DNA from 2 places in the Azospirillum sp. TSO5 genome. Region 1 is predicted to be linked to the other one. Evidence: predicted binding sites of a transcription regulator. Region 1 holds the regulator's gene; the other holds the start of a gene.
The links. The regulator LexA, encoded in region 1, represses DNA repair genes until DNA is damaged. The targets are predictions, from matches to a motif close to ATGTTCTANTTTGGTTC.
Positions count from the first base shown of each region.

Region 2: a site for LexA is predicted at 3,134-3,150, ahead of recA (recombinase RecA). Genes of this name have one in related genera too.

Region 1 is NZ_LGQY01000032.1:18,876-24,732, forward strand. It holds gene TSO5_RS09600 (GNAT family N-acetyltransferase) at 1-167, shown strand, start outside; gene moaC (cyclic pyranopterin monophosphate synthase MoaC) at 164-661, shown strand; gene glp (gephyrin-like molybdotransferase Glp) at 666-1,895, shown strand; gene lexA (transcriptional repressor LexA) at 2,094-2,813, shown strand; gene TSO5_RS09620 (ComEC/Rec2 family competence protein) at 2,933-5,086, opposite strand; gene gltX (glutamate--tRNA ligase) at 5,243-5,857, shown strand, end outside.
Region 2 is NZ_LGQY01000008.1:3,022-8,878, reverse strand. It holds gene flhB (flagellar biosynthesis protein FlhB) at 1-374, shown strand, start outside; gene TSO5_RS02190 (ATP-binding protein) at 580-3,051, shown strand; gene recA (recombinase RecA) at 3,204-4,283, shown strand; gene TSO5_RS02180 (hypothetical protein) at 4,488-5,063, opposite strand; gene TSO5_RS02175 (glycosyltransferase family 2 protein) at 5,152-5,857, opposite strand, start outside.

The sequences.
Region 1 (5,857 bases):
GGGCCGAGGGGCTGACGGCCCTGCTGCTCGAATCCGGCATCCACCAGCACGAGGCGCTGGCGCTCTACCGCAAGGCCGGCTTCGCCGACCGCGGCCCCTATGCCTGCTACGAACACAACGGCGTCAGCGTCTTCATGGAAAAACCGCTTCTGGAGACCGTGCGATGACCGGCTTCACCCATTTCGATGCCGAGGGCAAGGCGGTGATGGTCGACGTCTCCGACAAGGCGGAGACCGAACGCACCGCCACCGCCGCCGCCACCGTGCTGATGCAGCCGGAAACCCTGGCGCTCATCATGCAGGGCGGGGTGAAGAAGGGCGACGTTCTGTCGGTCGCCCGGCTGGCCGGCATCATGGGGGCCAAGCGCACGCCGGACCTGATCCCGCTGTGCCACCCGCTGATGCTGACCTCGGTCAAGGTCGACCTCTCCTGCGATCCCGCCCGCAACGCCGTGGACTTGTCCGCCACCTGCAAGCTGAAGGGCCAGACCGGCGTGGAGATGGAGGCGCTGACCGCCGTCACCGTCGCGGCGCTGACCGTTTACGACATGTGCAAGGCGGTTGACCGCGGCATGACCATCACCGACGTCCGCCTGCTGCACAAGGCCGGCGGCAAGAGCGGCGAATGGGGTGCGTCCACCACCACCCCCTCAGGAGCATAATCCGATGATCTCCGTCGCCGAGGCGCGCGCCCGCATCCTGTCGGCCTTCGCCCCTCTGCCGGCGGAGACCGTCGCCCTGCCCGACGCGCTGGGCCGCGTGCTGGCCGAACCGGTGATTGCCCGGCTGACTCAGCCGCCCTTCCACGCCGCCGCCATGGACGGCTGGGCGGTGCGCGCCGCCGACATCGCCGCCGCGACCGCCGACTCGCCCACCCCCCTGCGCCGCATCGGTGAATCCTCCGCCGGTCATGCGTTCGACGGCCCCGTCGGCCCTGGTGAGGCGGTGCGCATCTTCACCGGCGCGCCCCTGCCCGACGGCGCCGATGCCGTGGTGATGCAGGAGGATTGCAGCGCCGACGACGCCACGGTGCAGATCGGCCGCGCCGTGGTCGCCGGCCGCTTCGTCCGCGAAGCGGGATTCGACTTCACCCTCGGTCAGGAGCTTCTGCCGAAGGGCCGCCGCCTCACTGCCCGTGACATCGCGCTGGCCGCCGGCGGCAATGTCCCCTGGCTCTCGGTCCATCGCCGGCCGCGCATCGCCATCCTCGCCACCGGCGACGAGATCGCCCTGCCCGGCGACCCGCTGGGGCCGAGCCAGATCGTCAGCACCAACGCGCTCGGCCTTTGCGCCCTCGTCACCGCCCAGGGCGGCCTCGCCCACAATCTGGGAATTGCCAAGGATACGCCGGAGAGTGTGGCGGCATTGGCGAAGGGGGCCGCAGGGTGCGACCTGCTGGTCACCACCGGCGGGGCCGCCCATGGCGAATACGATCTCGTGCGCGACGTGCTGGCCGAACGCGGCGTGGCGCTGGAGGTGCAGACCGTGGCGATGCGGCCGGGCAAGGCGCTGATGTTCGGCCGCGCCGGATCGGTGCCGCTGCTGGGTCTGCCCGGCAATCCGGTATCCACCGGCGTCACCGGCGTGCTGTTCCTGCGCCCGATTCTGCGTCTGCTGCAGGGACTGCCGCCCGAGGACGACCGCCTGCCGCTGCGCGCCCGCCTGACCACCGCGCTGAAGGCCAACGACCGCCGGGAGGAGTATCTCCGCGCGACGCTTGCCGCCGGCGCCGACGGCGTCCTGACCGTCACGCCCTTCGCCCGGCAGGACAGCGCAATCACCACGCTCTACGCCCACGCCGATTGCCTGATCCCCCGCCCGCCCAACGCCGACCCCGAGCCGGCCGGCGCCATGGTGACCGTGCTTCCCCTGACCGATGGAGCGCTCAGCATCTAGACTTGGGACACCCCCCGGACGGCGGATGGAACAGTTGAACAGCATCCCGAAAACTGTTTCACGCCGTTCCAAATGTTCCGTTCAAGTTCTAAAAGAAGCCGATGGGGGGCTTGACGCGCGGCAGGAACCAAACTAGAACATGGAGGCAACGTTTGGTTTTTGTTCCATCTTCAGTCTGGCGACGGCCGGGAGGCATCCATGCTCACGCGCAAGCAGCACGAATTGCTGCTGTTCATCCACGAACGGCTCGGCCAGGGCGGTGTCTCGCCGTCGTTCGACGAGATGAAGGACGCCCTGGGGCTGAAGTCCAAGTCGGGCATCCATCGCCTCATCACCGGACTTGAGGAACGCGGCTTCATCCGCCGCCTGCCCCACCGCGCCCGTGCGCTCGAGGTTCTTCGCCTGCCGGAAGGCCTGGACGCCGCCCGCAGCCGCGCCGCCGCCAAGCCGAAGTTCCAGCCCAACGTCATCAAGGGCGATTTCGCCTTTGCAGGCCGCGACACCACGCCTCCCGCCACGACGCCAGCCGCCAACGAGACCGTTCAGCTCCCGCTCTACGGCCGCATCGCCGCCGGCACGCCGATCGAGGCCCTGCGCGACAACAGCGCCTTCGTCGATGTCCCCGTCTCGATGCTGACCGCCGGCGACCATTACGCGCTGGAGGTTTCGGGCGATTCGATGATCGAGGCCGGCATCCTCGACCACGACACCATCATCATCCAGCGCTGCGACGCGGCGGAGAACGGCACCATCGTCGTCGCCCTGGTCGATGAAGGCGAGGTGACGCTGAAGCGTCTGCGCCGCAAGGGCAACACGGTGGCCCTGGAACCCGCCAACGCCGCCTACGAAACCCGCATCTTCGGCGCCGACCGCGTCCGCGTGCAGGGCAAGTTGGTCGGTCTGGTCCGCAAGTACTGAGGCCGTTGCCCCTCCCCAACCCTCCCCCACCTTCGGTGGGAGAGGGAGCGAGTGGCGGCGCAGCGGAGTTCCCTCTCCCGCGAAGCGGGGGAGGGTTAGGGTGGGGATAACAGCGCCTCTCACCTCCCCCCGGTCCAAGGCCGATCCCCCCTAAGTCCCCGCACTGTTTCCATCCTTATCCCCCCGGCCGTCACCGTCAGCGTATGCGCCCCTTCATGCCGCAGCGCCCACCGGTCGATCACCACTCCGGCCCGGCACCCGCGCGCTACCGCCGCCGTCACCACCGCATCCGCCGCGCCACAATCCTCGTCCAGCGCGTCCGGCAGCCGCGGCAATGCCAGCGTCTTCCCACGCACGCGATACAAGCACCCCAGCGCATCGCAACTCAGCGACCGCCCGCCCTCGCTCCATCCGCCCGCCGCCGGCCAGGGCTCCGCCGCTGTCCGCTCCCCGTCGCGTTCCCTCCAGGTCTCGGTCAGCCGCCCGCCGCCCTTGCCCGAGCCACTGAGCCGCCCGTCCGGCAGCCTCACCGCCACCACCGTCCCGTCCCCCGCCACCAGCACATCCGGCCGTTCCACCAGCATCGGCGAGGCCAACCCCGCCAGAATCGGCAGCATCCCCAACCAGCGCCACCGCCGCGTCCACACACACAGCCAGAGCCCGCCCGCCACCAGGGCCGCGAACCCTTCCACCGGCATCGCCGGCACCGTCAGCGATGCCCAGGGCAACCGGCCGAAGAACTCCGCGGTCCAGATCACCGCCCGGTCACCCCAGTTCATGGCGATCAACGCCGGCGCCTCCAGCCCGAAGGGCAGCAGCGCGTAGGCGATCAGGCTCCACGGCATGACCCAGAAGGACGTGATGGGAATCGCTATCAGGTTCGACAGCACGCCATAGAAGGCGATCTGCTGAAAATGGAAGAGCGAGAAGGGCAAGGTCGCCAGCGTCGCCACCACGCTGGTCAGCAGGATCCCGCCGACATAGAACAGCCCCCGCACCAACCATCCCGCGTCACGCCGCCATTCCGCCAGCCTGACACTGCCGCGCTCGAACGCCGCGATCAGCGCCACCACCGCGGCGAAAGACATCTGGAAGCTGGGTCCCAGCATCCCCTCCGGGTCCATGGCGATGGTGACCAGCCCGGCGAAGGCGACCAGCCGCATGCTCAGCGGATGGCGGTCCAGCATGATCGCCCCCATCACCATGCCGGTCATCAGCACCGACCGCACCGTCGGCAGCGGCGCCCCGACCAGCAGCGTATAGGCGAGCGCCGACACAATCCCGAACAAAGCCGCGATCTTCTTGATCGGCCAACGCAGCGCGATATAGGGCACCGCCGCCAGCAGCGCCCGCACCACATAGAACAGGATGCCCGCCGCGATGCCGACATGCAGGCCGGAAATCGACAGAAGATGCGCCAGCCCGCTGTTGCGGAAGTCGTCCAGCGTCGCTTCGGGAATGCCGAACTCCTCGCCATTCAGCAGTGCGGTGGTGACGCTCGCCTCCACCGGGTCGCCGATCGCCGCCGCGACGCGCTCCGCGATGGCTCCCCGCGCCTGCTCGAAGGCGATGGCAACGGTGCTCCATCCCGTCACCGGCGGCGCCTCCACCTGCTCCACCGCGCCCGTGGCGAAGCCGGTCCCACCCAGACCCATGAACCAGGCCCGCCGCTGGAAGTCGAAGGCACCGGGTTCCGCCGGCGCCTGCGGCGGCAACAGCGTCGCCCGCAGCCGGACCACCGATCCCGGGGCGGGAGCGGGGTTGCGGTCTGACAGGCGGATTCTCAAGGCCGCCGGCATCTGCTCCGGTGCCAGTCTGCTGACCGTCACCTCGCGCAACGTGATGCGCACCGCACCCGGCCGCCGCTCCACCGCCATCACCCGCCCTGTGACGGTGGCACCCGCGATGCTTCGGGTCAGGACCGGCGCCGCCATGCGCGCCGTATGCGCCTGCGCAACCAGGAATCCGGCCGCCGCCATCAGCAGGGCCATCGCCACTCCGGCCAATGCGAACCAGCGCCGCACAGCCAACAACAGAATCACCGCCCCGCCGACCGCCGCGAGCCCGCCCCACCAGACCGGTTCCTGCCGCAACCAGAAATACAGCGACACCCCCGCCCCAAAAGCGACGGGCAGCCACAGAACCCAACGCTCCCCCTCTGCTCCTGCCAACGCCGCGAGTCGCCTGCCGGCCCGCGCCAACAGGCGCCGCCATCGTCCGCTGAGCGCCGGTGGGTTGTCCGTCTCCTCCTCTGGCCAGCCGGCGGCGGTCACCTGCAGCGGCTTCCCGGCGCTGCGATGCCGCCCGCGGGCCCTTCAACGACCGTCCATGCACGCATCGCATTGCCTCCAAGCCGGGTGGCTGTGTTAAACCACGGTGTCGAACCACCGGCGCATCATACCAGCGCCGAACCGGAAATTGAGAGACCGATGACTGTCGTCACCCGCTTCGCTCCGTCGCCGACCGGCTTTCTGCACATCGGCGGTGGCCGCACCGCCCTGTTCAACTGGCTGTACGCCCGCAACACCGGCGGCAAGTTCCTGCTGCGGATCGAAGACACCGACCGGCAACGTTCGACCCAGGCGGCGGTGGACGCCATCCTCGATGGGCTGAAGTGGCTGGGGCTCGACTGGGACGGCGACGCCGTCAGCCAGTTCGAGCGCAAGGACCGTCATGCCGAGGTGGCGCACCAGATGCTGGCCGCCGGCAAGGCCTATCGCTGCTATTGCAGCCCGGAAGAGCTGGAGGAGATGCGCGCCGCCCAGAAGGCAGCCGGGCAGCCGATGCGCTATGATGGCCGCTGGCGTGACCGTCCCGATTCCGATGCTCCTCCGGGCGTTGCTCCGGTGATCCGACTGAAGGCGCCGCAGGAGGGCCAAACCGTCCTGAACGACCTCGTCCAGGGCGAGGTGACTGTCCAGAATGCCCAGCTCGACGACCTGATCCTGCTGCGCGCCGACGGTACCCCGACCTATCTGCTGGCTGTGGTGGTCGACGACCACGACATGAACGTCACCCACGTCATCCGCGGCGACGACCATCTG
Region 2 (5,857 bases), on a different contig from region 1:
AGGAAGGCGATCCCGTCGTCAAGGGCCGCATCCGGCAGATCCGGTTCGAGCGCGCGCGCAAGCGCATGATGGCCGCGGTGCCGAACGCCGACGTGGTGGTCACCAACCCGACCCACTTTGCGGTCGCGCTGAAATACGACCCGACCCAGATGGGCGCGCCGATGGTCCTGGCGAAGGGTGTCGATCAGGTCGCCTTCAAGATTCGCGAGATCGCCGAATCGAACAATGTTCCGGTCATAGAAAACCCGCCCCTCGCCCGTGCGCTCTATGCCGCTTGCGATATCGACGAAGAAGTTCCGTCCGAGCACTATCGGGCGGTCGCCGAAGTCATTACCTATGTCTTCAAGCTCAAAGGGCGGGCGCTGCGCAACTGATCCGGCTCCGTAACGGTTGACGGGACCGGTGGAGCGGCCGACCATCGCAGGTGGCGCGACGGAGATGCCCGGTCGGTAACATCCGGTCCGGGGCAACTCCCAGGAAGACCGTGTGGGGTTTGGAGTATTGGTGGACGACACAACTTCCCTTTCCGACACCGCACGCAATGCAGCGAACCACCGGGCGTCGTCCGGCGGAGTGCTGATGCTCATCCAATATGCGCTGGCGCCGGCCGGGCTGCTGGTGCTGGCCGCCGGCCTGCTGCTGGACCGCGACGAAGTCGGCTGGCTGGGCGCCGGGCTGGCGGCGGTGGGCGTGGCGCTGCTGATTGGCCGAAGCGTGTCGATGGTGCGGCGGTCGGCGCGGATCGGCGCGCTGCTGAGCGGCGCGCTGGAAGGGATGCCGGCCGGGCAGCTGGTCTGCGACGGGGCCGACGAGGTGGTGTTCGTCAATGCGGCCTTCCGCGAACTGGCGGGCTGGCGCCGCGGCGAACGGCCGCTGGACGCCCTGGCGCGCCAGTTTTCCGGCGACCCCGACAGCGCGCGCGAGTTCCGCCGCCTGCGTGAGCGGGTGAGGGCCGGTGCCGCCGCTTCGGCAGAGCTGGCGATCCCGGCATTGGACAACCGCCCGCCGGAATGGCGCAAGGTGCAGGGGCAGCCGGTCGCCGGCTTCCCCGGCTCCGTCCATTGGCGGATCGAGGACATCACCGCCCGACGTGAGCTTGAGCATGTGATGCTGCGCGAGCAGGCCAAGCTGGCCGACTTCATGGAGCATGCGCCGGTCGGCTTCTTCTCGGTCGATCAGAACGGCCATTTCCTGTTCGTCAACGCCACACTGGCGCAATGGCTGGAGGCGGCACCCGGCGATCTGACCGACGGCGAATCGCGGCTGCACCGCATCCTGGCCGTGCCCCCGGTCTCCGCGGCCCCCTTCGACCTGTTCGATCACGGTGGCGGCGAGCAGCGCGGCGAGCTGACCATGGTGGGTCTGCGCGGCCGGCGTTTCCAGGTTGCGGTGGCGCAGAGCGTGGTGCGGGCCGACGACGGCACCATCCACACCCGGTCGGTCGTGCGCGACCTGTCGCCCGAACGGGAATGGCAGGAGGCCCTGCGTCAGTCCGAACAGCGCTTCCAGCGCTTTTTCGAAGACGCGCCGATCGGGATCGCCCTGGTCAACGAGACCGGCCAGCTGACCGAATGCAACGAGGCCTTCCTGGCGCTGATCGGCAGCGAGGCGGGCAGCGTCATCAACCGCCCGATGGCCGACCTGATCGTTCCGGCGGAGCGTGAGGCGGTGACTGCGCGGCTGAAATCGGTGCAGGGCGGCGCCGATCCGGCCCACCCGCTGGAGGTGCGGCTGTCCGGCGGGCGGGAACTGACGGCCCAGCTCTACGCCCGGCGGCTCGCCAACCCGGTGCGCACCGATGGCCGCACGGATGGCGGAAAAGCTGATGGCGGCAGGGCGGATGGGGTCGGCCTGATCCTGCACTTCATCGACATGACCGAGCGCAAGAGTCTGGAGGCCCAGTTCGCCCAGTCGCAGAAGATGCAGGCGGTCGGCCAGCTGGCCGGCGGCGTGGCGCACGACTTCAACAACCTGCTGACGGCGATGATCGGCTTCTGCGACCTGCTGCTGCTTCGGCACAAGCCGGGCGACCAGTCCTTCAGCGACATCATGCAGATCAAGCAGAACGCCAACCGTGCCGCCAACCTCGTGAGGCAGCTGCTGGCCTTCTCTCGCCAGCAGACCCTGCAGCCGCGCGTCATCAATGTGACCGATGTGCTGGCTGAATTGGCGAACCTGCTGCGCCGGCTGATCGGCGAGAACATCGAACTGAAGATGATCCACGGCCGCGACCTGGGGCTGGTCAAGGTCGACCAGAACCAGCTGGAGCAGGTCATCATCAATCTGGTGGTCAACGCCCGCGACGCCATGGCCGGCGGCGGCAAGCTGACCATCAACACCACCAACTACGTCGTCAACCAGCCGGAACGGCGGGAGCATGAGACGATCCCATCCGGCAGCTATGTCTCCATCGAGGTGATCGACACCGGCTGCGGCATCGCGCGCGAGAATCTGCAGCGCATCTTCGAGCCCTTCTACACGACCAAGGAGGTCGGGTCGGGTACCGGGCTCGGCCTGTCGACGGTGTACGGCATCGTCCGGCAGACCGGCGGCTTCGTGCTGGTCGATTCGGCGGTGGGGGAGGGCACGACCTTCACCATCCTGCTGCCGCACCACCAGGGCGAGCTGCGCCCGGTCGACACCGCCGAACCGCGCGAGCGGCGCGGCAGCGACCTGACCGGCACCGGCACCATCCTGCTGGTGGAGGACGAGGACGCCGTGCGCGTCTTCTCCGCCCGCGCGCTGCGCAACAAGGGCTATCAGGTGCTGGAGGCCAAGAACGGCGAGGCGGCACTGCAGCAGATCGAGACCAACGGCGCCTCCATCGACCTGCTGATCACCGACGTGGTGATGCCGCAGATGGATGGTCCGACGCTCGCCCGTCATGTTCGCAAGCTGCGCCCGGAGATGCGGGTGATCTTCATCTCCGGCTATGCCGAGGACCGGCTGGGCGAGATCGACGGCGTCGAAGTCGCCCATTTCCTGCCCAAGCCATTCTCGCTGAAGCAACTGGCCTCCAAGGTGAAGGAGGTCATCCGCGACGGACGGTGAGGGGCGAATCCGGCCACAACGGTATGCCCGGACATACCCCGTAAAATAGGAACGCACAGGCAACATCAGGCCTTGCAAATGAGAACGAAGAGAGTACATTCAGCCTCGTTGCAAGAGCGCCGACCGTGTGTTCTAAGAGAGGGGTACCGGGCATGTCGTCCGCACAGCTTCGTTTGGTCGAGAAGGATTCCATGGACAAGCAGAAGGCGCTCGATGCCGCCCTGAGCCAGATCGAACGCGCGTTCGGCAAGGGCTCGATCATGAAGCTTGGCGCCCGTGAGAACTTGGTCGAGACGGAGGTCATCTCCACCGGCTCCCTGGGTCTCGATATCGCGCTGGGCATCGGCGGCCTGCCGAAGGGCCGCATCATCGAAATCTACGGGCCGGAAAGCTCGGGCAAGACGACGCTGGCGCTGCACGCCATCGCCCAGGCCCAGAAGGCCGGCGGCACCTGCGCCTTCGTCGACGCGGAACACGCGCTCGACCCGTCCTATGCCCGCAAGCTGGGCGTCAACATCGACGAGCTGCTGATCTCCCAGCCGGACGCCGGCGAGCAGGCGCTGGAGATCGCCGACACGCTGGTGCGCTCCGGCGCCATCGACGTGCTGGTGGTCGACTCGGTGGCCGCGCTGGTTCCGCGCGCCGAACTGGAAGGCGAGATGGGCGACAGCCATGTCGGCCTGCATGCCCGCCTGATGAGCCAGGCCCTGCGCAAGCTGACCGGCTCAATCTCGAAGTCGAACTGCCTGGTGATCTTCATCAACCAGATCCGCCTGAAGATCGGCGTGATGTTCGGCAATCCGGAGACGACGACCGGCGGCAACGCGCTGAAGTTCTACGCCTCCGTTCGCCTCGACATCCGCCGCATCGGCTCGATCAAGGACCGCGACACCGTCGTCGGCAACCAGACCCGCGTCAAGGTGGTGAAGAACAAGATGGCCCCGCCGTTCCGCGTGGTCGAGTTCGACATCATGTACGGCGAGGGCGTGTCGAAGGTGGGCGAACTGCTCGACCTCGGCATCCAGGCCGGCGTGGTCGACAAGTCGGGTGCGTGGTTCAGCTATGACGGCACCCGCATCGGCCAGGGCCGCGAGAACGCCAAGACCTACCTGCGCAACAACCCCGAGATGGCCGATGCGATCGAGGCCAAGATCCGCGGCAACGCCGGTCTGGTCGCCGATGCGATGATGGGCACCCCGGAAGCCGACGGCGAAGCCTCCACTCCGGAGTAACGCCAGGGTATGTGACGTGAAAGGCCCCGCCTTCCGAAAGGGAGGCGGGGCTTTTTCCGTTTTGGAGAAGTGTCGGCTGCCGGGTGCCCCCTCCCTAACCCTCCCCCGCGTTCCGCGGGAGAGGGAACTCCGCCGCTATCGCGCTCAACTCCCTCTCCCGCGAAGCGGGGGAGGGTTGGGGAGGGGGCATTCGCCAGCCGAGACCTACACATCCACCACCATATGCGGCCGGAAGGCTCCTTCCAGCGTCAGCAGCAAATGCAGGTAGACCGCCACCTTGCGGGCGCGGTCGCTGTTGCGGGATAGGCAGTCGCGCAGTTGTTCCGCCAGACGCGCGGTTTCCGGGTCCAACTCCGGTGCGGCGGCGATGGCAGCCTGGACGATGTGCTCCGGATCGACGGGGACCTCTGCCGCCGGGTCCTTCAGCAGGGCTTCGGCCAGCGCCTCTTCGTCATGGTGGACCGGGGGTGGAGCGGCCGGGGGTGGCGGTGCTCGGCTGGACAGATGGCTGCGGAGATTGTCCTTCAGCCTTGTCCGCTGACGCTCGTCCAACCCGTCGAACTGGTCGACCTCGTCGAACAGAAGGTCATAGAGGCGGCGGCGCTGCGGGTTGGGCGGGTTGTGGTCTCGCCGCTCCTGCTCGCGGTCGTGCCGCTCCTGGCGGGGGTTGCGGCGGCTGTTGCGGTCGGTGGCGTTGCCGCTCCGCTCGACGCCTGCAGTGGTGCGGACGCTGAACTCCGGCGGGCCGATGCCGCGCCCGGAGGTGAGATTGCCGGACATGAGCCGCCTCCCGGGTTTGGTTCTCCCTGGCGGTCAAGTCTGGCAGAGCCGGCGCTTTCGTCAATGCGAAAGCGCCGGCTCCCATTGGTCAGTCACCGGCCCCGGCACTCACGGCGCCGTCGGCGGCTTCCGGCTTGCTCTTGCCGAAGCCGATAGTGGGGAAGACGTTGATCAGCGCGGTGATGAAGGCCGCCAGATAGGGCAGCGACTGTACCACCAGCAGACCCGACCACATGAAGGCGTCGCGGTTCTCGTGGCCGAAGACCATGACGATGGCCAGCGCCGCGCCCCACAGCGACACCAGCAGCACCAGCTCCTCGCGCGCCATCAGGAAGGCCTGCATCAGCGCCGGCTGGTTCTCGCACTTCGGTGTGCGGACGAAGGGTCGGCCGGAGGTGAAGATGCCCAGCCACATAGCGCGGCCGACCGTATGGGTCAGCGCCATGCCGGCCACCGCCGCCCCGACCTTGTCCCAGAAGCCGCACTTCACCCGCGCCTCGTAGAGCCAGAGCGAAGCGCCGACCTTGAAGGCGAAGACGCTGAGCGTCGGGATCATAAAGACGTTGGGCGGGAACTCGAAATATTTCGGGAATGCCATCAGGCCGATGGACCAGATGATGCCGGCGATGCCGAACACCATATGGGCGGCGTCAGCAAACCAGGGCAGCCAGCCGGTGATGAAATGGTACTTCTGGCCGGTGGTCAGCTCCTTCGCACCCGGCGACAGCTGGCGCCAATGGTGCTTCAGGATCTGCACGGCGCCGTAGGCCCAGCGGAAGCGCTGCGTCTTGTAG